One region of the Streptomyces sp. NPDC096152 genome, then DNA from elsewhere that is predicted to be linked to it. Evidence: predicted binding sites of a transcription regulator. Region 1 holds the regulator's gene; the other holds the start of a gene.
The links. The regulator HspR, encoded in region 1, represses chaperone genes until heat shock. The targets are predictions, from matches to a motif close to TTGAGNNNNNNNNNCTCAA.

Region 1 (11,547 bases):
AGCCGAGCTGCGGTGTGCCCACCGTCGAGACGCCCAGGTCGCCGGCGGAGACGGAGCGCGAGCCGGTGGTGGTGATCTTCGTTCCGTTGGACGGCAGGTAGGTGATCGCGCCGTCGGAGCCGTGCTCGTCACTGCCGACGACCAGGTCGGCCCTGCCGTCGCCGGTGACGTCGTCGAGCTTGACGCGCTTGGTCCCCCGGCGTTCGCCGGCGAGGCGCGGGTCACGGAGGATGCGGACTACGTCGGCCAAGTGGCCCGCGTTGTCCCAGCCTTTGGCCGTGATCAGCGCCTCGCGCTTGGTCCGATGTGCTTCGGGGGACGACGCGGAGTCGTCCTCACGCTTCCTTGACTGTCGGATGTAGGACACTGCGCGCACATGGTCCGGATTCAGGGGTCCAGTCGGGGCCCCGTTTGACGAGAGGTGTGATGTGCCTAGCGTAGTAAAAATCAACGTGCTGACCGTTCCCGCCGAGCAGCGGGAGACGCTGGAGAAGCGGTTCGCCTCGCGCGCGCACGCCGTGGAGAACTCCGACGGGTTCGAGTGGTTCGAGCTGCTCCGTCCGGTCGAGGGCACCGACACCTACCTCGTCTACACCCGCTGGCGGGACGAGGAGGCGTTCCAGGCCTGGATGGAGGGGCCGATGAAGGCGGCGCACCAGGGCGCCGGGCAGGGCGCGCAGGGCGCGGAGGGCGGAAGGGGCGGTGAGGGCGGGGAGCGGCCGCGGCCCGCGGCCTCCGGCGCCACGCTGTGGTCCTTCGAGGTGGTGCAGCAGGCGGGGCCGAAGGGCGAGTAGTCCGCCCGCGCCGCCCGGTACGACACGACGCCCCCATGTCCGTACGGGACATGGGGGCGTCGGTCGTGGTGACGCGGCCGGTTACTTCACCGGCTCCGGCTCCGGCTCGCTCTCGGTCTCCGCCTCGCCCGCCGGGTCGACCGGCGTCCTGACGGAGTCCAGGAGCAGCTGGGCGACGTCGACGACCTGGATCGACTCCTTGGCCTTGCCGTCGTTCTTCTTGCCGTTCACGGAGTCCGTGAGCATGACGAGGCAGAACGGGCAGGCCGTGGACACGATGTCGGGGTTGAGCGACAGAGCCTCGTCGACGCGCTCGTTGTTGATGCGCTTGCCGATGCGCTCCTCCATCCACATCCGCGCGCCGCCGGCGCCGCAGCAGAAGCCCCGCTCCTTGTGGCGGTGCATCTCCTCGTTGCGCAGGCCCGGGACCTTGCCGATGATCTCGCGCGGGGGCGTGTAGATCTTGTTGTGGCGGCCCAGGTAGCACGGGTCGTGGTAGGTGATGATGCCCTCGACCGGGGTCACCGGGACCAGCTTGCCCTCGTCGACGAGGTGCTGGAGCAGCTGGGTGTGGTGGATGACCTCGTAGTCGCCGCCGAGCTGCGGGTACTCGTTGCCGAGGGTGTTGAGGCAGTGCGGGCAGGTGGCGACGATCTTCTTCGCCGACTTCGGCTTGCGGGACTCCTCGGTGACCTTGCCCTCGTCGTCCGTCTCCTCGCCGAACGCCATGTTCAGCGCCATGACGTTCTCCATGCCGAGCTCCTGGAACAGGGGCTCGTTGCCCAGGCGGCGGGCGGAGTCACCGGTGCACTTCTCGTCGCCGCCCATGATCGCGAACTTGACGCCCGCGATGTGCAGCAGCTCCGCGAAGGCCTTGGTGGTCTTCTTGGCGCGGTCCTCCAGGGCGCCGGCGCAGCCGACCCAGTAGAGGTACTCGACCTCGGTGAGGTCCTCGATGTCCCGGCCGACGACCGGGATCTCGAAGTCGACCTCCTTGGTCCACTCCAGGCGCTGCTTCTTGGCCAGGCCCCAGGGGTTGCCCTTCTTCTCCAGGTTCTTGAGCATCGTGCCCGCCTCGGACGGGAACGCCGACTCGATCATCACCTGGTAGCGGCGCATGTCGACGATGTGGTCGACGTGCTCGATGTCCACCGGGCACTGCTCGACGCAGGCGCCGCAGGTGGTGCAGGACCACAGGACGTCCGGGTCGATGACGCCGTTCTCCTCGGCGGTGCCGATCAGCGGGCGCTCGGCCTCGGCGAGGGCCGCGGCGGGCACACCGGCGAGCTGCTCCGTGGAGGCCCTCTCCTCGCCCTCCATCGTCTTGCCGCCGCCGGCCAGCAGGTAGGGGGCCTTGGCGTGCGCGTGGTCGCGCAGCGACATGATCAGCAGCTTCGGGGAGAGCGGCTTGCCGGTGTTCCAGGCGGGGCACTGCGACTGGCAGCGGCCGCACTCGGTGCAGGTGGAGAAGTCGAGGAGGCCCTTCCAGGAGAACTGCTCGACCTGGGAGACGCCGAAGACGTCGTCCTCGCCCGGGTCCGCGAAGTCGATCGGCTTGCCGCCGCTCGTCATCGGCTGGAGGCCGCCGAGGGCCGTCCCACCGGCCGCCTCGCGCTTGAACCAGATGTTCGGGAACGCGAGGAAGCGGTGCCAGGCCACACCCATGTTGGTGTTCAGCGAGACCACGATCATCCAGATGAACGAGGTGCCGATCTTGATCGTCGCGACCAGGTAGACCAGGTTCTGCAGCGTGGGGACGCTCAGCCCCTTGAAGGCCAGGACCAGCGGGTACGAGGCGAAGTACCCGGCCTCGTAGCCCTCGACGTGGTGGAGGGCGCCCTCCAGGCCGCGCAGCACGTAGATCGCCAGGCCGATGGTGAGGATGACGTACTCGACGAAGTACGCCTGGCCGGCCTTGGAGCCCGCGAACCGCGACTTGCGGCCGGGCCGCGAGGGCAGGCTCAGCAGGCGGATCGTGATGAGCACGACGATGCCCAGGACGGTCATCACACCGATGAACTCGGTGTACATCTCGAACGGCAGGAAGTCGCCGATGACCGGCAGCGTCCAGTCGGCCTGGAAGAGCTGGCCGAACGCCTGCGCGAGAGTCGGCGGCAGCGTCAGGAAGCCGACGGCGACGAACCAGTGGGCGAAGCCCACGATCCCCCACCGGTTCATGCGCGTGTGGCCGAGGAACTCCCGCACCAGGGTCACGCTGCGCTGGTAGGGGTTGTCGGTCCGGCTGCCGGCGGGCACGGGCTGGCCCAGCTTGAAGTACCGGACGAACTGGCCGATGGCGCGGGCGAGCAGCGCGACGCCGACCACGGTCAGTACCAGCGACACGATGATCGCGGCGAGTTGCATGGGGGCTCCTCGGGCCTGCGAGGTTCTCTTCGAGCGGCTCCCACGACGGGGATCGCGGGAGAGGACGGAGATTACTAAGCGGTAACTTATGCAGTCCGACTGAGACTACCCCCATCCTGCGACGCAATGTAGCCGAGCGCGGGGTGATCTCGGTCGCTGAGGGTTGCCTGACGATCCATTCGTGTTATTCACACCCAATCGGTACATTCACCCCTAATTTAAGAACCGTGCTCTACGGGATCGTCACCGCCATCACCGCTCTGCTCCTCGCCGCCCTGCTCTCGGCGCTGCTCCGGACGCCCGCGCTGCGGCTGGGGCTCGTCGACCGGCGGCGGGTGCGGCCGGTACCGCTGCTCGGGGGCGTGGCCGTGGTGGCCAGCACCTGTCTGGTCGCTGCGGCGGGGGGCTGGACGGGCGCCGCGCCGCTCAGCGACCCGGTCGGCGGGCTGCTGGTCGCGGGTGCCGGGGTCGCCCTCCTCGGTCTGGCCGCCGACCTGTGGCGGCTGAGGACACGGCTCCTGCTCGTGGGCGCGGCCGTCGCGGCCGCCTTCGTGGTGCCCTACGACGAGACCGGGCTGCCCGCCGGGATCTGCGCCGTGGTCTGGATCGCCTGTGTGGCGGCCGCTTTCCGGGGGCTCGACCACGCGGACGGCCTGGCGGGCACGGTGGGCGTGGTCACCGCCTTCGGGGTGGGCGCCTGCGCGGCGGCCGAGGTGATGGACGACCTGGCGGTGCTGCTGAGCGTGCTGGCGGCCGCCCTCACCGGCTTCCTGATGCACAACTGGCCGCCCGCGCGGATCGCGTTCGGCGCGTGTGGCTCCCTGTTCACCGGCTTCGTACTGGCTTCGGCGGCGGTGCTCACCCGCAGCGGGTACGACTCCCTCTCCAGCGCGGCGGTGCTGTTCGCGCTCACCGCCACGGCCGCCGCCGACGCCCTCCTCGTGCTGCTGTCCCGGGGGCCGGCGCTGTTCCGGCGGCCCGCGCCGCGCCGCGGGCCGGAGCATCTCGCGCACCGGCTGCGCCGGCTCGGGCTCACCCCGCCGGGTGCGACCGTTCTGCTGGGTGCGGGCACCTTCTCCGCGGTACTCGTGGGGGTGCTGGTGCACACCGGCTGGCTGCCGTGGACCGGCGGCCTGTGGGTGGCCGGCGTGGCCCTGGTGGCCGTGCTCGCACTGCTGCGGGTCCGGGGGGCCCGGCGCCCGGGCGAGACCCATCACACCCGGATTCGGACGGGCGTCCACGGGGCACCGGTGACGGGGAGCCGGACGGGCGTCCACCGGACGGGCCTCCGTGAGACCCCGCCCGTCCGAGGGCGGACGGGGGTCCGCGAGGTCCCGCCCACCCGAGGGGAGACGGCCGTCCGAGCGCCCCGGTCCACCCGCGGTCAGTCAACCGCCCAGGCGACCGGTCGTCACCCTCAGGTCGCCCCGCGCCCGCCCCGGCAGTCCACATCGGCGCAGGTCAGCGAGTCCTTGCGTGTAAGGGATGGATAAGACTTGAGTCGGAGCGACTCAGGTCTGTTGACCGCATGGCGAGCCTCATGCACACTTGAGTCCGTTCCACTCAAGTCAGCTGGAGGAATTCACCATGGCACGTGCGGTCGGCATCGACCTGGGCACGACTAACTCCGTCGTCAGCGTTCTGGAGGGCGGCGAGCCCACCGTCATCACCAACGCCGAGGGCGCCAGGACCACGCCGTCCGTCGTCGCCTTCGCCAAGAACGGCGAGGTGCTGGTCGGCGAGGTGGCCAAGCGTCAGGCAGTGACGAACGTCGACAGGACCATCCGGTCGGTCAAGCGCCACATGGGCACCGACTGGAAGATCAACCTCGACGGCAAGGACTTCAACCCTCAGCAGATCAGCGCGTTCGTGCTGCAGAAGCTGAAGCGGGACGCCGAGTCCTACCTGGGCGAGAAGGTGACCGACGCGGTCATCACCGTTCCGGCGTACTTCAACGACGCCGAGCGCCAGGCCACCAAGGAGGCCGGCGAGATCGCGGGCCTGAACGTGCTGCGCATCGTCAACGAGCCGACGGCCGCCGCTCTCGCGTACGGCCTCGACAAGGACGACCAGACCATCCTGGTCTTCGACCTCGGTGGCGGCACCTTCGACGTCTCGCTGCTGGAGATCGGCGACGGCGTCGTCGAGGTGAAGGCCACCAACGGTGACAACCACCTCGGTGGTGACGACTGGGACCAGCGTGTCGTCGACTACCTGGTCAAGCAGTTCCAGTCCGGTCACGGCGTGGACCTGAGCAAGGACAAGATGGCCCTCCAGCGCCTGCGTGAGGCGGCGGAGAAGGCCAAGATCGAGCTGTCCTCGTCCACCGAGACCACGATCAACCTGCCCTACATCACCGCGTCCGCCGAGGGCCCGCTGCACCTGGACGAGAAGCTCAGCCGGGCTCAGTTCCAGCAGCTGACGGCCGACCTGCTGGAGCGCTGCAAGACGCCGTTCCACAACGTCATCAAGGACGCCGGCATCCAGCTCGGCGAGATCGACCACGTCGTCCTCGTCGGTGGCTCCACCCGTATGCCCGCGGTCGCCGAGCTCGTCAAGGAGCTGACCGGCGGCAAGGAGGCCAACAAGGGCGTGAACCCGGACGAGGTCGTCGCCATCGGCGCCTCGCTCCAGGCCGGTGTCCTCAAGGGTGAGGTCAAGGACGTCCTGCTCCTCGACGTGACCCCGCTGTCCCTCGGCATCGAGACCAAGGGCGGCATCATGACCAAGCTCATCGAGCGCAACACGACCATCCCGACCAAGCGGTCGGAGATCTTCACCACGGCCGAGGACAACCAGCCGTCGGTGCAGATCCAGGTCTACCAGGGCGAGCGCGAGATCGCGGCCTACAACAAGAAGCTCGGCATGTTCGAGCTGACCGGTCTGCCGCCGGCGCCGCGCGGCGTCCCGCAGATCGAGGTCTCCTTCGACATCGACGCCAACGGCATCATGCACGTCACGGCGAAGGACCTCGGCACCGGCAAGGAGCAGAAGATGACCGTCACCGGCGGCTCCTCGCTCCCGAAGGACGAGGTCGACCGGATGCGCGAGGAGGCCGAGCGCTACGCGGAGGAGGACCACAAGCGCCGCGAGGCCGCCGAGACCCGCAACCAGGGCGAGCAGCTCGTCTACCAGACCGAGAAGTTCCTCAAGGACAACGAGGACAAGGTCCCGGGCGAGATCAAGACCGAGGTCGAGGAGGCCGTCGCCGAGCTGAAGGAGAAGCTCAAGGGCGAGGACACCACCGAGATCCGCACCGCCACGGAGAAGGTCGCCGCCGTCTCCCAGAAGCTCGGCCAGGCGATGTACGCCGACGCCCAGGCCGCGCAGGCCGCGGGCGGCGAGTCCGCCGGCGCCGGTGAGGCCAGGGCCGACGACGACGTGGTGGACGCCGAGATCGTCGACGACGAGCGCAAGGACGGTGCCGCGTGACGGAGGAGACCCCGGGCTTCGACGAGCAGCAGTCTCAGCAGCCCGACGTCCCCTCCGGCGCCACCTCTGACGACGCCGAGCCGCAGGCCGCCGCCTCCTCCCAGGAGAAGGAGGCGGCCCCGGCCGGGGACGAGGCCCGCGTGGCGGGCCTGACGGCGCAGCTGGACCAGGCACGCACGGCGCTGGGTGAGCGGACGGCGGACCTGCAGCGGCTGCAGGCCGAGTTCCAGAACTACCGGCGCCGGGTCGAGCGCGACCGCGTCACGGTCAAGGAAATCGCCGTCGCGAATCTCCTGACCGAACTCCTGCCCGTGCTCGACGACATCGGGCGCGCACGGGAGCACGGCGAACTGGTGGGCGGTTTCAAGTCCGTCGCCGAGTCGACGGAGACCGTGGCGGCCAAGCTGGGCCTGCAGCAGTTCGGCAAGGAGGGCGAGCCCTTCGACCCGACGATCCACGAGGCCCTGATGCACTCCTACGCCCCGGACGTCACGGAGACGACGTGCGTGGCGATTCTGCAGCCCGGGTACCGGATCGGCGAGCGCACCATCCGCCCCGCGCGGGTGGCGGTGGCCGAGCCCCAGCCGGGCGCGCAGACGGTCAAGCCGGCCGAGGAGTCGGGCCAGGCCAAGGCCGAGGAGCCGGCCGAGGACAAGGAGAGCGGTGGCCCGGACGAGGGCTGACGTCGACACGAACGCAGGGAAGGAGGGACGTCGGGGATGAGCACCAAGGACTTCATCGAGAAGGACTACTACAAGGTCCTCGGCGTCCCCAAGGACGCCACCGACGCCGAGATCAAGAAGGCGTACCGGAAGCTCGCCCGCGAGTTCCACCCGGACGCCAACAAGGGCAACGCCAAGGCCGAGGAGCGCTTCAAGGAGATCTCCGAGGCGAACGACGTCCTCGGCGACCCCAAGAAGCGCAAGGAGTACGACGAGGCCCGCGCCCTCTTCGGCAGCGGCGGGTTCCGCCCCGGGCCGGGCGCGGGCGGCGGCTCGTTCAACTTCGACCTGGGCGACCTCTTCGGAGGCGGCGCCCAGGGCGGGGGCACCGGCGGCTTCGGCGGTGGCATAGGTGACGTCTTCGGGGGCCTGTTCAACCGCGGCGGCGCGGGCGCCCCGCGCACCCAGCCCCGGCGCGGCCAGGACATCGAGTCCGAGGTCACGCTGAGCTTCACGGAGGCCATCGAGGGCGCGACGGTTCCGCTGCGCATGTCCTCGCAGTCGCCGTGCAAGGCCTGTTCGGGCACCGGCGACAAGAACGGCACACCGCGCGTGTGCCCGACCTGCGTCGGCACCGGCCAGGTGGCGCGCGGCTCGGGCGGCGGATTCTCGCTCACCGACCCCTGCCCGGACTGCAAGGGCCGCGGCCTGATCGCCGAGCACCCCTGCGAGGTGTGCAAGGGCTCGGGCCGTGCCAAGTCGTCCCGGACGATGCAGGTGCGCATCCCCGCGGGCGTCTTCGACGGCCAGCGCATCCGGCTGCGCGGCAAGGGCGCGCCGGGCGAGCGGGGCGGCCCCGCGGGCGACCTGTACGTGGTCGTGCACGTGGGCGCCCACCCGGTCTTCGGCCGCAAGGACGACAACCTCACCGTCACGGTGCCCGTCACCTTCGCGGAGGCGGCGCTCGGCGGCGAGGTGCGGGTCCCGACGCTCGGCGGACCCCCGGTGACGCTGAAGCTGCCGCCGGGCACGCCGAACGGCCGGACGATGCGGGCCCGGGGCAAGGGCGCGGTCCGCAAGGACGGCACCCGCGGGGACCTGCTGGTCACCGTCGAGGTGAGTGTCCCGAAGGACTTGGCGGGGAAGGCTCGTGACGCACTGGAGGCGTATCGCGAGGCGACCGCGGGCGAGGACCCGCGGGCGGAGCTGTTCGAGGCCGCGAAGGGAGCATGAGTGAGATGGACGGCCGCCGCCGAAACCCGTACGAACTGACGGAAGAGACACCGGTGTACGTCATCTCGGTGGCCGCTCAGCTCTCCGGACTGCACCCTCAGACGCTCCGTCAGTACGACCGGCTGGGCCTGGTCTCGCCCGACCGCACCGCCGGGCGGGGCCGCCGCTATTCGGCCCGTGACATCGAACTGCTCCGTCAGGTGCAGCAGTTGTCGCAGGACGAGGGCATCAACCTGGCCGGCATCAAGCGGATCATCGAACTGGAGAACCAGGTCGTCGCGCTCCAGTCCCGGGTGGCGGAGCTGGAGGCGGCCCTGGACGGAGCCGCGGCCGCCATGCGTCAGCGCGAGGCCGCCGTGCACGCCTCCTACCGCCGGGACCTGGTCCCGTACCAGGAGGTCCAGCAGACCAGTGCGCTGGTGGTGTGGCGTCCCAAGAAGGCCAAGGACTGACCCGCCCGCGAGGGCCACGACGAAGGGGCCGGGAGGCAACAGCCTCCCGGCCCCTTCGCGTACTCACGGGAACAGGATCGCGTAGTCGGCGCCGGGTGCCGACTCGGTGCCGTCCGCGTACCGCGCGGTCACCCAGTAGTAGCGGGTGGTGTCCGCGCCGGCCGTGGTGTCCACGTAGGTCTGCTGCTCGGTGGCCGCCAGCTTCTCGTAGGCTCCCGTGGCCGGGTCCCAGCGGTAGACCTGGTAGCCGGTGGCGTCCGCCACCGTGTTCCAGGACAGCGTGACGGGCGCGGTGCGCTGCGCGGCGGTGGTCGCCGCCAGTTCGACGGGCGAGCCCTCGGGCGTGGCCACGCCGGGCGTGGTGTCGAGCTCGGTCGCGGTCACCACCTCGGGCGCGCGGGTCCACTGGTAGTGCGAGTTCCAGTCGTCGTCGACGGCGTCGACGAACATGCAGCGTTCCTCGCCGTCCGGCAGGGTGGCGTAGTCGTAGGAGGTGGTGTCGGTGAACAGCCACTCCACCTGGTGCGCGGAGCAGACCCGCTCCTCGTCGTCACCCACGATCTCGCCCGCGTAGACGACGTACCGCGCAAGGTCGGGGGTGGTGTTGGCGTCCCAGGCCAGGTGGAAGCCGTACCCGGTCGGGGTGAGGGTCAGCCCGGTCACGGCGGACGGCGGGGTGAGGTCGATGCGCCGGGCGCTGACGGCGGCCGGCGCGGACTCGTTGCCCGCCGCGTCGAGGGCGGTGACGCGGTAGTAGGAGGTGGCGCCCTCCACGGCCGAGGTGTCCAGGTAGGACGTCTGGCCGGTGCTGCCGGCCAGGGTGTACGCGCCGTCCGCGCTGGTTGCCCGGTAGACCCGGTAGGAGGCGGCGTCCGCGACCGGATTCCAGCCGATCCGCAGCCCGTCCGTCTCGGAGTCGGCGGTCGGCCCCGTGGGCGCGGCGGGCGGCGTGCGGTCGGCCGTGGTCACCGGCTGGTCCGCCGTGCCGGCCGAGGTGTTGCCCGCCTTGTCGTAGGCGCGGACCTCGTAGTAGTACGTCTGGCCGGTCACCGGCAGGGTCGCGTCGGTGTACGACGTCGAGGTGGTGGTGGCGAGCGGGGTGCCGCCGAACGACGTGCCCTTCAGGCGCCGGTAGACGCGGTAGCCCCCGAGGTCCATCTCCTTGTTCTTCGACCAGGTGAGCCGGGCCCTGCCGGTCGCCGGGTCATAGGCGGCCGAAGCCCCGGCCGGGGTGAGCGGCGCGACCTTGTCGACGTCCGCGGTGGTGCGCGGCTTGTAGGTGAAGGCGACGTTGGCCGTGCCCGTCCAGTTGACGAAGTCGACGCGGAGGGTGTGTTTGCCGGAGGGAACGGTGACGTTGACGGTCTTGTGCACCGTCGACGACACGTTCTTCCACAGATCGATCTTGCGGACGCCGTCCAGGTGGACGCGGATGCCGTCCTGCGCGGACGCGGCGAGGGCGAAGGGACCGCCGGAGCCGAAGTCGCGGGTGACGGTCCAGCGGACGGCGAAGTAGTTGGAGGGCAGGCCGGAGGCGGGCGCGCCGGTGCCCCAGTTCTGGTCGATCGCGCTGTCGCAGTCCGTCTTCTTCGGTGTACCGGAGAAAGTGGTGTTCGCGTAGAACTGCCGCTTGTAGACGGGGGAGGCGCAACTGACCGCGGCCGAGGCCGGGACGGCGGCCGCGCAGAGCGCGCCGGCCGCGGTGGTGAGCACGAGGGCGGTGGCCGTCGTGCGTCTGGCTGGGTTCATTCGGTCCTCTGGTCGACGCCTGGACGGGCGGGCGAAGCTTTCGTGATCACGACTCGCGCGGAATGGAATTGGTTGTACGGATCTTTGCCTCTCCGTGAACTGCCGTTGAGTGAAGGGTCCGTAACGCGCGTTTGGAGACGATTCCCCAGCCCCTTCACAAGAGAAGCGGAGGGTGATGTTGTCATCTCGTTAAGTGGCATGGGTTGACGCCGGTACCCGCCTCCGCGTTGGCTTTTCAGTCACCTGGGGCGCAAAGTTGCGCCCGCGTCCGGAAGGCACCAGAAGTGAGCACCTCGATGCGTCGTATCGCCATAGCCGTGGCTGCGCCCACGCTGACCCTCTCGCTGGCCGCCTGCGGCGCGCTCGGTGTATCGGGGAGCGGCAGTGACGCGAGCCCGACCAAGGGCAACGACCTCACGGTGGGCCTGCTGCTGCCGGAGACGGCGAACACGCGCTACGACAAGTTCGACTACCCCATCTTCAAGGCGAAGGTGGCCGAACTCACCCGTAACCAGGGCAAGGTGGACTACGCCAACGCCGGTGCGAGCGCGGACAAGCAGATCAGCCAGATGCAGCGGATGATCGACGACAAGGTCGACATCATCCTGATCGACGCCGTCGACTCGCACTCCATCGCGGGCGAGGTGAAGAAGGCCAAGGAGGCGGGCATCCCGGTACTCGCCTACGACCGGCTGGCCGAGGGCCCGATCGACGCGTACATCTCCTTCGACAACGAGCTGGTCGGCGAGGTGCAGGGCCGCACCCTGCTGGAGGCCCTGGGCCAGGAGGCCGACAGCTCCTCGAAGATCGTCATGATGAACGGCTCGCCCACCGACCCGAACGCCAAGCAGTTCAAGGCCG
Region 2 (11,547 bases), on a different contig from region 1:
CGCGATGGGCGTGCGCAGCTCGTGCGAGACGTTGGCCACCAGTTCCTTGCGGGCGCTGTCCTGGGCCGCCAGCTCGTCGGCCATGAGGTTGATCGTCTGGGCGAGGTCGCCCAGCTCGTCCCGGCGGTTCTCGCGCACCCGGCGGGTGTAGTCGCCGTGCGAGATGGAGCGGGCCACCGTGTTCATCTCGTCCAGCGGCGCGGTGAGCGAGTGCGCCACGAACTGCGTGATGAGCAGGGTGGCGATCATCGAGAAGACCATGATGAAGCGCAGCTCGGTCTTGGTGTGCACCGCGATCATCGACAGACCGGTGGTGATCAGCACCGCGATGACGACCAGCGCGCCGAGCTTGGTCTTGATCGAGAACGGGCGTACGCCGCCCCAGGGTTCCTCCCCGGGGCCTCTCCGTGTCGCCGGCCCCCCGCTCATGGCGTCGGCGTCTCCAGGGCGTAGCCCACGCCGTGCACCGTGCGGATCCGCTCGGCGCCGATCTTCCGGCGCAGCGCCTTGATGTGGCTGTCGACGGTCCGGGTGCCGGAGGCGTCCGCCCAGTCCCACACCTCCGCGAGCAGCTGCTCGCGCGAGAGCACCGCGCGCGGGGTGTTCGCCAGGCACACGAGCAGGTCGAACTCGGTGGGCGTGAGGTGGACGTCCTCGCTGCGCACCCGCACCCGGCGCTGCGCGTGGTCGATCTCCAGCTCGCCCAGGCGCAGGATGCCCGAGCGCGGGGTGGTCGCGGCGATCGCCGCCCGCTCCACCCGGCGCAGCAGCACGTGCACCCGCGCGGCCAGCTCCCGCATCGAGAACGGCTTGGTCATGTAGTCGTCCGCGCCGACCCCGAGCCCGACCAGCATGTCGGTCTCGTCGTCCCGCGCGGTGAGCATCATCACCGGCACCGGGCGCTGGGCCTGCACCCGGCGGCAGACCTCCAGCCCGTCGAAGCCGGGCAGCATGATGTCGAGGATCAGCAGGTCGGGCTGCCAGGCCTCGGCGGTGTCGACGGCGGACGGGCCGTCGCCCGCGGTTTGCACGAGGAATCCCTCGGCGCGCAGACGGGTGGCGATGGCGTCCACGATGGTCGGGTCGTCCTCGACGACCAGAACCCGGCGCTGTGCGCCGGCGGTCGCCGTCGTGCCGTTGTGCGCGGTGTGTGTCTGCTCCATCGCCCGCCCCTGGGGTGTGCTTTCCGGAATCCGTGGGGTGATCCCATGACTGCGATTGACGCTTGAATGATCGGCGTCAGGAAAGCAGCGTACGGGGAGTCACCTCGGCTTTGCTATCCAGGTCGGACGGCGAGGTGGACGACGTCCGGAACGCCCCGGGCAACGGGGATCTCTTCGGTGCGCACCTGTTGGAATCCGACATTCCGCAAGCTTCCTTCAAAATCCGGAGACGGCTGGGCGGACCACACCGCGAGCACTCCGCCGGGCCTCAACACCCTTGCGCAGCTTGCCAGTCCGGCGGGTGTGTAGAGCCCCTCGTTGCCCTCGGTGACCGTCCAGCCGGGTCCGTTGTCGATATCGAGGCACAGGGCGTCGAATGTGGTGGATGTCTCATCGACGTAGTGAACCAGGTCACTTTCGACGATCTGCGTCCGCGGATCGGCGAGGGCCTCGGCGGTCAGGGCGGCGAGGGGGCCGTCACGGTGCCAGTCGACGACGGCGCGCTCGCGTTCGACGACGGTGATCCGCCCCCAGCAGGTGTCGGCGGCCGCGTGCGCGAGGGAGAAGCCGACACCCAGGCCGCCGATCAGTACGTCCGGTGCCGGGCGCCCGTCCAGGGCGGCGAGCGCGGCGTCGACGAGCAGGCGTTCGGAGCGGCCGTCGGAGGTGTCCATCAGGAAGCAGCCGTTGACGATGATCTGCAGCAGCGCGCCGTGCCGGCGCAGCACGACCTCGCCGTGGGGGCCCTCGCGACGGTCCAGCACCACGGGCGTGTCGTACGAGGCGGTCATGAGGCCATCCTGCCCCAACGGACCTTTTCCGCCACCTGAATTACCGGTGCCCGGGGGGTGGTGTCGAAGCAGAGGGGGCGGACGCGGGAGGAAGGTCAGAAGTTGCTGTGAATCGCCGTTCGCGTGGCGTCGGTCATAGACAGTGGCCGGTGGGGCGCCAAGGGTGGGGCGTGACGGAAGGAGCGCCTCGGCGTGGAACGGACTGCGACGGCTGACGGTGCGGCCTCTTCGGCGTCTTCGGGCGTTCCTCCCGCGGCGGAGGAGGGCGGGGCCGCTCCGCACGCGCCGGGGGAGGGCGCGGGCCGGGCCGCGGGCGCCGGTGCGCACGCGGGCGCGGCCCTCGACGCGGGCCCGGGGTTCGCGGAGGTCGCGCAGCTGCTCGACGGAATGCCGCGGCAGCGGGGCCGGGCGCCGGGCGCCGCGGCGGACGGGGCCGTCGTCACGGCCACCCTGCCGGAGACCGAGGCGACCGGGAGGACCGCACCCGTCACCTCGGCGGCGCGCCTCGACGGGCGACGCGGGCCCGGCGGGTTCGGCGGCGCTCGTCGCGCTCTGCGCCCCTGGCGCCTGCTGCCCGACCCCACCGGCACCCCCTTCACCTTCGGCTACGCGGTCGTACTGGCCGTCACCTCGCTCGTCGCCCGCTGTGTCGACCCCGCCCTGATGAACGTCCTGTACCAGGGCTCCAGCACGGATGTCGCGCACCTCGTGCGGACGCCCCTGCTGGTGCTGACGGGCAGCGCGCTCTGGGTCGCCGGCGGGATCGCCTCGCCGTACGCGCTGTGCTTCCTGCTGGTGCTCACCGCGCTGGAGCGCCGGGTGGGGGGCCTGCGTACGGCGGGCGTCTTCCTGTTCGGACATGTGCTGGCGACCCTCGCGACCGAGGTCCCCGTCGGGCTCGCGGTGCTCGGGGGCCTGCTGCCCGACAGTTCGCTGCACCGCCTGGACTACGGCATCAGCTTCGGCGTCGCCGCCGGTGTCGGCGCGCTGTCCGGCCTGCTCGCTCCCTGGCTGCGCTGGCCGCTGCTCCTCGGGTTCCTCGGGATGCAGGTCCCGGACCTGATGGCGTACACCGACCCGATGACGAGCTCGGGGCATCTGATCTCCGTGAGTCTCGGCGCGGCGAGCTGGCCGGTCGTCCGCCGCTGGGCGCGGGCGCGCGTCCAGAGCCCGGCCGCCGTCACGGCCTGAGCCGACGTCAGGGCGTAAGGGCGTGAGGGCATCAGTGCCGCGTCGGCGCCGGCGCGTGAGCCCGGCGCCCCGACCCGTAGCCTCAAGTCCCCCTCCCGTGCGCTCCCACGCGCCGTGAAAGGCGCGAACGACGCGGCTTTGCCTTGATCGCTCAGAGCGAACAGGCGTCGGGGAACAATGACGAGCTCCCCAGCATTGAGTCGGCATAGCTCAACTTGACTGCCGAAGGGGAGATCATGGCTGCTGAGTCCACGGCGTTCACACCGCTCACCCTGCCCGTGCTGCCGCTCGACGACGAGGTCGTGCTGCCCGGCATGGTGGTCCCGCTGGACCTGAGCGACGCCGAAGTGCGGGCCGCGGTGGAGGCCGCCCAGGCCGCCGCCCGGTCGGAGCCGGGCAAGCCCAGGGTCCTGCTGGTGCCGCGCATCGAGGGGACGTACGCGAAGACCGGCGTGCTGGGCACGGTCGAGCAGGTCGGCAGGCTGGCCGACGGCGACCCGGGTGCCCTGGTCCGCGGCCGCGGGCGGGTGCGGATCGGCGCCGGGACCACCGGCCCCGGTGCGGCGCTGTGGGTCGAGGGGACGGCGGTCGAGGAGACCGCGCCGGACCTTTCCCCCGCTTCTCAACTCCGTTCGAACGGGGGAGACCCCTACCCCGGCCAGGTCGCGGAACTGGTCAAGGAGTACAAGGCGCTCGCCACGAGCTGGCTGAAGAAGCGCGGCGCCTGGCAGGTCGTCGACCGGGTCCAGGCCATCGACGACGTCTCCGCCCTCGCCGACAACTCCGGCTACTCGCCCTTCCTCACCACCGACCAGAAGCTCGAGCTCCTGGAGACCGCCGACCCGGTGGCCCGGCTGAGACTCGCCACGCGGCAGCTGCGGGACCACCTCGCCGAGCAGGACGTGGCCGAGACCATCGCCAAGGACGTCCAGGAGGGCGTCGACAGGCAGCAGCGCGAGTTCCTGCTCCGCCGTCAGCTGGAGGCCGTCCGCAAGGAGCTGCGCGAGCTGAACGGCGAGACGGACGGTGAGGAGTCCGACGACTACCGCACCCGGGTGGAGGCCGCCGACCTGCCCGAGAAGGTCCGCGAGGCGGCCCTGAAGGAGGTCGACAAGCTGGAGCGGGCGTCCGACCAGTCGCCGGAGGGGTCCTGGATCCGCACCTGGCTCGACACGATCCTCGACCTGCCGTGGAACGAGCGGACCGAGGACGCCTACGACATCCGGGGCGCCAAGGCCGTGCTGGACGCGGAGCACGCGGGCCTGGACGACGTCAAGGAGCGGATCACCGAGTACCTCGCGGTACGCAAGCGCCGCGTCGACCGCGGCCTCGGCGTGGTCGGCGGGCGGCGCGGTGGTGCCGTGCTCGCGCTCGTCGGGCCGCCCGGCGTCGGAAAGACCTCGCTCGGCGAGTCGGTCGCGCACGCCATGGGGCGCCGGTTCGTCCGTGTCGCCCTCGGCGGCGTCCGCGACGAGGCCGAGATCCGCGGCCACCGGCGTACGTACGTCGGCGCGCTGCCCGGCCGGATCGTCCGCGCGATCAAGGAGGCCGGGTCGATGAACCCGGTCGTGCTGCTCGACGAGATCGACAAGGTCGGCTCGGACTTCCGCGGCGACCCGGCGGCGGCCCTGCTGGAGGTCCTGGACCCCGCGCAGAACCACACCTTCCGGGACCACTACCTGGAGGTCGAACTCGACCTGTCCGACGTCGTGTTCCTCGCGACCGCCAACGTCCTGGAGGCCATCCCGGAGGCGCTGGCCGACCGGATGGAGATCGTCCGGCTGGACGGCTACACCGAGGACGAGAAGGTCGTCATCGCGCGCGACCACCTGCTTCCGCGCCAGCTGGAGCGGGCGGGCCTGCACGAGGGCGAGGTGACGATCGAGGAGGGCGCGCTGCGCAGGCTGGCCGGCGAGTACACCCGCGAGGCGGGCGTGCGGGCCCTGGAGCGGTCGGTGGCGCGGCTGCTGCGCAAGGTGGCGGCCCGGCACGAACTGGGCGAGCGGGAGCTGCCGTTCACCGTCACCGACGCCGATCTGCGCTCCCTGATCGGCCGGCCGCACCATGTGCCGGAGTCCGCCCAGGACCCGGCCGAGCGCCGTACCGCCGTCCCCGGGGTGGCGACCGGCCTCGCGGTCACCGGCGCCGGCGGTGACGTCCTGTTCGTGGAGGCGTCCCTGGCCGACCCGGAGACCGGCGCGGCGGGCCTGACGCTGACCGGTCAGCTGGGCGACGTGATGAAGGAGTCGGCGCAGATCGCGCTGAGCTTCCTGCGCAGCCACGGCGCCGAACTGGAGCTGCCGGTGGGCGACCTGCGGGACCGGGGCGTGCACATCCACTTCCCGGCGGGCGCGGTCCCCAAGGACGGCCCGAGCGCGGGCATCACGATGACCACCGCGCTGGCGTCGCTGCTCTCCGGGCGCCTGGTCCGCACGGACGTGGCGATGACCGGCGAGATCTCGCTGACCGGCCGGGTCCTGCCGATCGGCGGAGTGAAGCAGAAGCTGCTGGCCGCCCACCGCGCCGGGGTGCGGACCGTCGTCATCCCCAAGCGCAACGAGGCCGACCTGGACGACGTCCCGGCCGAGGTGCTGGACCGGCTCGACGTCCACGCCGTGACCGACGTCCGGCAGGTCCTGGAGCTGGCGCTCGCGCCCGCGTCGAGCGGGGCGGCGCCGGAGGTTCCGGTGGCCGCGTGACGGAGGCCGCCGGATGAGGGAAGGCCCGGGTCCCGTGAGGGAGTCCCGGGCCTTCGCCGTGCGCCGGGAGGCGGGGTCAGCCGTTGGCGAGAGCCTGCACCCGGTCCAGCCCGCCGTTGAACTTGTCGTGGTCGCCGACCGTCGGGCCGGACGAGGTGTACTGCCACATCGTGTAGTAGCCCCAACCGGCCGGCAGCGTCCCCGGATCCGAGGCGTACCGCGCGATCCACAGGGGGTTGTTCACGGCGAATCCGCCGTAGTTGCCGGTGCACTGGGTCCACCAGCTGGTGGCCGTGTAGATCACCGCGTCCCGGCCGGTGCGCGCCTTGTACCTGTTCAGGAAGTCGGCGATCCAGCCGACCATCGCGCTCGCCGTCTTGCCGTAGCAGGCGGCCCCGTACGGGTTCCACTCGATGTCGAGGGTGCCCGGCAGCGTCATGCCGTCCCGCGACCAGCCGCCGCCGTGGTCGACGAAGTAGTCGGCCTGGGTGGCGCCGCTGGTGGTGTCGGGGGTGGCGAAGTGGTAGGCGCCGCGGATCATGCCGATGTTGTAGGAGCCGTTGTACTGCTGCGTGAAGTAGGGGTTCGTGTAGTACGTCCCCTCGCTCGCCTTCGTGTAGGCCCACCGGACGCCGCTGTTCCACAGGGTCGTCCAGTCGACGTTGCCCTGGTAGCCGGCGACGTCGACGCCCTCGGTCTGGGTGACGGCGGTCGGTGCGGGGGTGCCGTCCTGGCCGTCGTGCGCCAGGACGCCCATGCCCATGTGGGCGGAGCCCCGGGCGGGGTGGCCGGCGGCCGAGGCCGGGAGCGTGAACAGCAGGGAGAAAGCGGCGATCAGGGTCCCCGCGACGGTCAGCCGCCGTACGCGGGCCGTTCCGGATCTGTGCACGGGCATGACGTGCCTCCGAGGCTCGGTGGTGCGCGGTGGGGGAGAACGCGGGACATGCCGGCCGGAAGGGGAGAACGGGCCGCCGTGGGCCCGGCATTCGCTGGTGGCGTGGGCATGTCATTCCTTGCCTGCGGAGGACGCTACGCACGTAGACCCGGGGTGGGAAGGGGGTCCGGGGGCTGCCGTTGGTCTACGCCTGCGAAATACTTGCGGAGCTGCGACGACGGCGGCGGCGGGCGGAAACTTTCACGCCCGGGAAAACACCGGGAACCGGGAGAACGAGGCGGGGCTGACGTGCACGAAGAGGCGAACGGCGACGGAGACCGGGGTGGCGCGCCCGACGCGGCGCCCGGCGGTGCGGAGCGCGAGTTCCTCTCCCTGGAGCGGGAACTGACGGTGCTGCTGCGGCGCGCCCGCGCCAACCAGGGGGAGATGGCCCGCGAGGTCCACCCCGACCTGGAGTCCTCCGCGTACGGCCTGCTCGTCCGGCTCGACGAGTGCGGCGGCCAGCGCGCCACCGACCTCGCGGCCTACATCGGCGTCGGCAAGGCCACCATGTCCCGCCAGTTGCGCGCCCTGGAGGAACTCGGCCTGGTCGCCCGGCAACCGGACCCGGCGGACGGGCGCGCCTGGCTCGTCGCCCTCACCGACGAGGGCCGCGGCCGCGTCGGCCGGGTCCGCGAGGCACGCCGCGCCCGCTACGTCAGCCAGCTCGCCCACTGGAACCGCCGCGAGGTCTCCGAACTCGCCCGCCTCCTGCACGAACTGAACGACGTCATGGAGAAGTAGCCCCGGCTCACAGCTCCGCGAACACCACCGTCGCGTCGTCGTGCGTCTTGCTGCGGCCCAGGCGGGCGCGCTCCTCGCGGTCGGCCCTCTCCAGGGAGCGGACGCGGTCCACGAGCGCGTGGGCCCCCTCCTTGCGCACGAGGGCCACGCACTGCGTCCAGTCGCCCTCGTGGAACTTCTCCACCCAGCGCGCCGCGCCGTCCGTCAGCGCCGTCAGCGAGCGGATGCCGCAGCGCGGGAGGGTGCCCGTCACGGCGCGGGCCGCCACCGAGGGGTCCGCGGCCGCGGTGAAGAAGCCGCCCTCCTTGTTGCGCACCGTGGCGTCGACGATCGCGTCGGTGGCCAGCGAGGTTCGGGGGAGCCGGGCCAGGCGGTCGTCCAGGAGGGGGGTGACGGTGCCGTCGGGCCCTTCCACCAGCAGCGCCGAGTCGGACAGGACCAGGTACTCCACCGCCTCCGGCGACCAGCGGGCGAGAACCACGGTCGCCTGCGGAGTGCGCGGGTGAGAAAGGTCACAGGTGTCCGCGTGGGCCCCGGCGACCCGCGAGACGGCCCGCGTGAGGATCTCCGGCAGAGTCAGATCTCCGCAGGAAACGGTCAGTTCGGTCAGCATCCCGCCGAGCCGGGCGGTGAACCAGGGGACCGAATGCAGACACCCCGTCCCCGTTCCGGGCGGGGTCACCCCGTCCAGAACCACGAGGCAGCCACCCTGCCCGGAAGCGGGCAGGCCGACACTCGCGAAGTCCTCGTTGAGGCGATCCGGCAGACCGGGCTCCGAAACGACTTCAGTACGCATCCGGCCAGTCTGCACGAGGCCTTCACAAGGTTTGCGAAAGGCTGGCAACAGCCCCGGAATTTACGCGCCACCGCAGGTCACGCGCCTGTTTTGGGTTGGAATGGATCACTCCGGGAAGGCGTGGTGGCGAATACTGCCAAAGCCTGCCCCGGACGTCCAACCGGCCCGCCGCGCAGGGCTGTCACGCCCGTCTCGGGAACTTGCCCGCCAACTCCCCTCCGATGTTCACTCCTTCGGGTGGCCGGTCGGACGATGCGGGACCACTGCCCACCGGCACTGGGAGGGTCGGAAACCGACGGAGGTCCCCCCTTGCTCGCGCGAAGTCGGGAGCTCGGGGGAGGGTGTACGCACCCGTCGCACCAATTGACGGGGCGCCACCCGGGCCCATGAGTACACGAGCACAGGAATGCGAGCACCGGTGCAGAAAACGCGGCCTCGGCGCACAGGCAACCACACGACCTCCGCGGGAGGCCCGCAGCAGTCCCCCGCCACGCCCCCCGTCGGCAAGGGCCGCCCCACCCACGTACGCAACCGGCTCATCACGGCCGTCGCCGTCGTGGCCGCGGCCGTCGCCGGGGCGGGCGCCCCGTCCGTGATGGCCGCCTCCGGACAGGTGAGCGACTCCCAAAATCTGGTGACGCTCGCCGGACAGACCCAGGACGCCCTCGCCCTCGCCCACGCGCTGGCCGACGAACGCGACGAGGTCACCTCCTACGTCGCCGCCGGCCGTCCCAAGGCCAAGGCGCCCTCCGAGCAGCGCAGCACCCGCGTCGACCGGCAGGTCGAGGAACTGCGCGCCGACCCCGACACTCCCGCCTGGCTGCGCTCCGACCTGGACGGCATCGCGGGCGTGCGCCGCGCGGCGCTCACCGGGCAGAACACCGCCCTGCAGACCCACCAGGCCTACTCCGCCGCCATCACCGAGCTGCACCGGCTGGCCGGCGAGCTGGCCGAGCGGATGCCGTCGCGGGCCGGCTCCGGCGCGTACGCGCTCGCCGAGCTGGACACCGCCGTCCAGCAGGCCGCCGCCGCGCGCGGCCTGCTGCTCGCCGCGCTCAGCGTGCCGCACTCCACGCAGGCCGTCATCGACCCGGCCACCGGCCTGCCCACCACCACGGGGGCCGCCTCGGAGGCCGACGCCAAGCAGCGCGACGCCCTCAGCGCCGCCGCCCAGCAGGCCCGGCTGCGCTCCGACGCAGCCCTCGCCGACTTCCGCGACACCGCCCCCGAGGCGGCCAAGGCGTCGTACGACTCGACCGTCACCGGCCCCGAGGTCAACAGCGCGGCGAAGTACCTCGCCCAGCTCACCGACGAGCCCACGTTCTCCGACCGCGACCGCGCCACCAGCCTCAGGAAGGCCGACGCGGCGCTCAGCGCCCGGGTGGACCTGATGCGCGGCGCGGAGTCCTCGCTCTACGACCACCGCACCAAGGACCTGGCCCAGCTCCGCGACGACGACGTCACCGCGCTGGAGATCCGGATCGCCCTCCTCGGGGCCCTGCTGCTGGTCGCCACAGCCATCGCCACGGCACTGGCCCGCACCCTCACGCGCCCGCTCGCGGTGCTGCGCCTTGGCTCCGCCCGCCTGGCCGGCGCGGAGGACCCGACGGCGGAGGAACCCCTCAAGTTCACCGGCCGCAACGACGAGTTCGCCCAGGTCGTCCGCTCGGTCAACGCGCTGCACGCGCACGCGGTGGCCCTCGCCGAGCGCATCGCCGGCCTGGAGTCCGACCGCAAGCACCTGGAGGCCGACCGCAGGCACCTGGTCGGCCAGCGCCAGACGATGGCCGACGCCCGCGAGGAACTGCGCGCCGAACTCGCCGAATCCGTCGCCCAGCTGGAGCGGCTGCGCGGCAGCATCGGCAGCACCTTCGTCAGCCTGGCGCTGCGCACCCTCGGCCTGGTCGAGCGGCAGCTCGGCGTCATCGAGAGCCTGGAGGAGCGCGAGCACGACCCCGAGCGCCTCTCTACCCTCTTCAAGCTCGACCACTTCGCCACGGTCATGCGCCGGCACAGCGAGAACCTCCTCGTCCTCGCCGGGACCGAGCACCTCCAGCAGAGCGCCGGGCCGGTCCCGCTCGTCGACGTGGTCCGCGCAGCGCTCAGTGAGATCGAGCGCTACGAGCGGGTCCGTATCGCCGCGCTGCCGCCGCACGCCCACATCGCCGGCTTCGCCGCCGACGACCTCAGCCACCTGCTGGCCGAGCTGATGGAGAACGCCACCGGGTTCTCGCCGCCCGACCAGCCCGTCGAGGTCTCCGCCTGGCTCCTGGAGAACGGCGAGATCATGCTCTCCGTCCAGGACGAGGGCATCGGCATGACCGACGAGCGGATGGCCCGCGTCAACGCCCGTCTCGCCGAGTTCGACCCCGGGGCATCCTACGACCAGGAGGCCGAGGACGGTCTCGGTCTCGGGCTGTACGTGGTGGCCCGCCTCGCCCACCGGCACGGTGTGCGGGTGCAGCTGCGCGAGCAGAAGCAGGGCGGCGTCGCCGCGGTCGTCGTCGTACCGCGGAGCCTGCTGGCGGCCGCGCCCGCCGCCGGGGCCCCGTCGGCGCGGCCCGCGGCCGGGGGCGCCCAGAGCTACTCGCTGCCGGGCGCGAACGCCGAGGCCAACTCCAACGTGCTGTACGGCCGTGGGCAGGGCGAGGACCCGCTGGTGGCGCTGGCGGAGAAGGCCGTGCAGCGCTCGGAGGCGGTGGAGGCGGCCGGCACGGCCGGAACCGCCGACGAGGCCGCGGCGCCCCACGGCGCGCCCGAGGCCGCTCCCGCGGCGCCCGCCCCCGGCACCGCGCCGGAGGAGTCCCCCGCCGAGACGACCATGGAGCTGATGCTCCCGGCGCAGGCCTCCGAGCCGGACCCCCTGCCCGTGCGGCCCGGCTCCGGCACGGGTCCGGCCCATGCCCGCCCCACCACGGCCGCCGCGCCGGCACCGCACGCGGCCGCCGGCGGGAACGCCCCGCACACCCCGGCCGCGCCCGGCCACGAGACCTCCCCCGCGGCACCGGGCGGCCCCACCCGCGCCGCCGCGGGCGACTTCGAGGTGCACGAGCGCGCGGAGGACGAGGCCGAGGACAGGGTCACCGGCAAGGGCCTGCCCAAGCGCACCCCGAAGATCACCGCACCCACCCAGGCCCCGCGGCAGCGCACCGGGTCCGTGGACGCCGAGGCCCTCCGCCGCCGCCTCGGCGGCTTCCGTCAGGGAGCGCAGGCCGGATACCGCGACGTC

Region 2: the regulator HspR is predicted to act here: its motif matches at 3,341-3,359, upstream of lon (endopeptidase La).

The regions. Positions count from the first base shown of each region.
Region 1 is NZ_JBIWFW010000005.1:210,642-222,188, reverse strand. It holds partial or broken gene ACIQ9G_RS18720 (hypothetical protein) at 1-184, opposite strand, end outside; gene ACIQ9G_RS18715 (antibiotic biosynthesis monooxygenase family protein) at 429-794, shown strand; gene ACIQ9G_RS18710 ((Fe-S)-binding protein) at 876-3,158, opposite strand; gene ACIQ9G_RS18705 (MraY family glycosyltransferase) at 3,386-4,651, shown strand; gene dnaK (molecular chaperone DnaK) at 4,746-6,590, shown strand; gene grpE (nucleotide exchange factor GrpE) at 6,587-7,273, shown strand; gene dnaJ (molecular chaperone DnaJ) at 7,310-8,485, shown strand; gene ACIQ9G_RS18685 (heat shock protein transcriptional repressor HspR) at 8,491-8,937, shown strand; gene ACIQ9G_RS18680 (PA14 domain-containing protein) at 9,001-10,686, opposite strand; gene ACIQ9G_RS18675 (sugar ABC transporter substrate-binding protein) at 10,983-11,547, shown strand, end outside.
Region 2 is NZ_JBIWFW010000003.1:166,219-177,765, reverse strand. It holds gene ACIQ9G_RS11025 (ATP-binding protein) at 1-429, opposite strand, end outside; gene ACIQ9G_RS11020 (response regulator transcription factor) at 426-1,163, opposite strand; gene ACIQ9G_RS11015 (spermidine synthase) at 1,277-1,954, opposite strand; gene ACIQ9G_RS11010 (rhomboid-like protein) at 2,147-3,145, shown strand; gene lon (endopeptidase La) at 3,382-5,844, shown strand; gene ACIQ9G_RS11000 (lysozyme) at 5,921-6,739, opposite strand; gene ACIQ9G_RS10995 (MarR family winged helix-turn-helix transcriptional regulator) at 7,028-7,522, shown strand; gene ACIQ9G_RS10990 (hypothetical protein) at 7,530-8,318, opposite strand; gene ACIQ9G_RS10985 (nitrate- and nitrite sensing domain-containing protein) at 8,737-11,547, shown strand, end outside.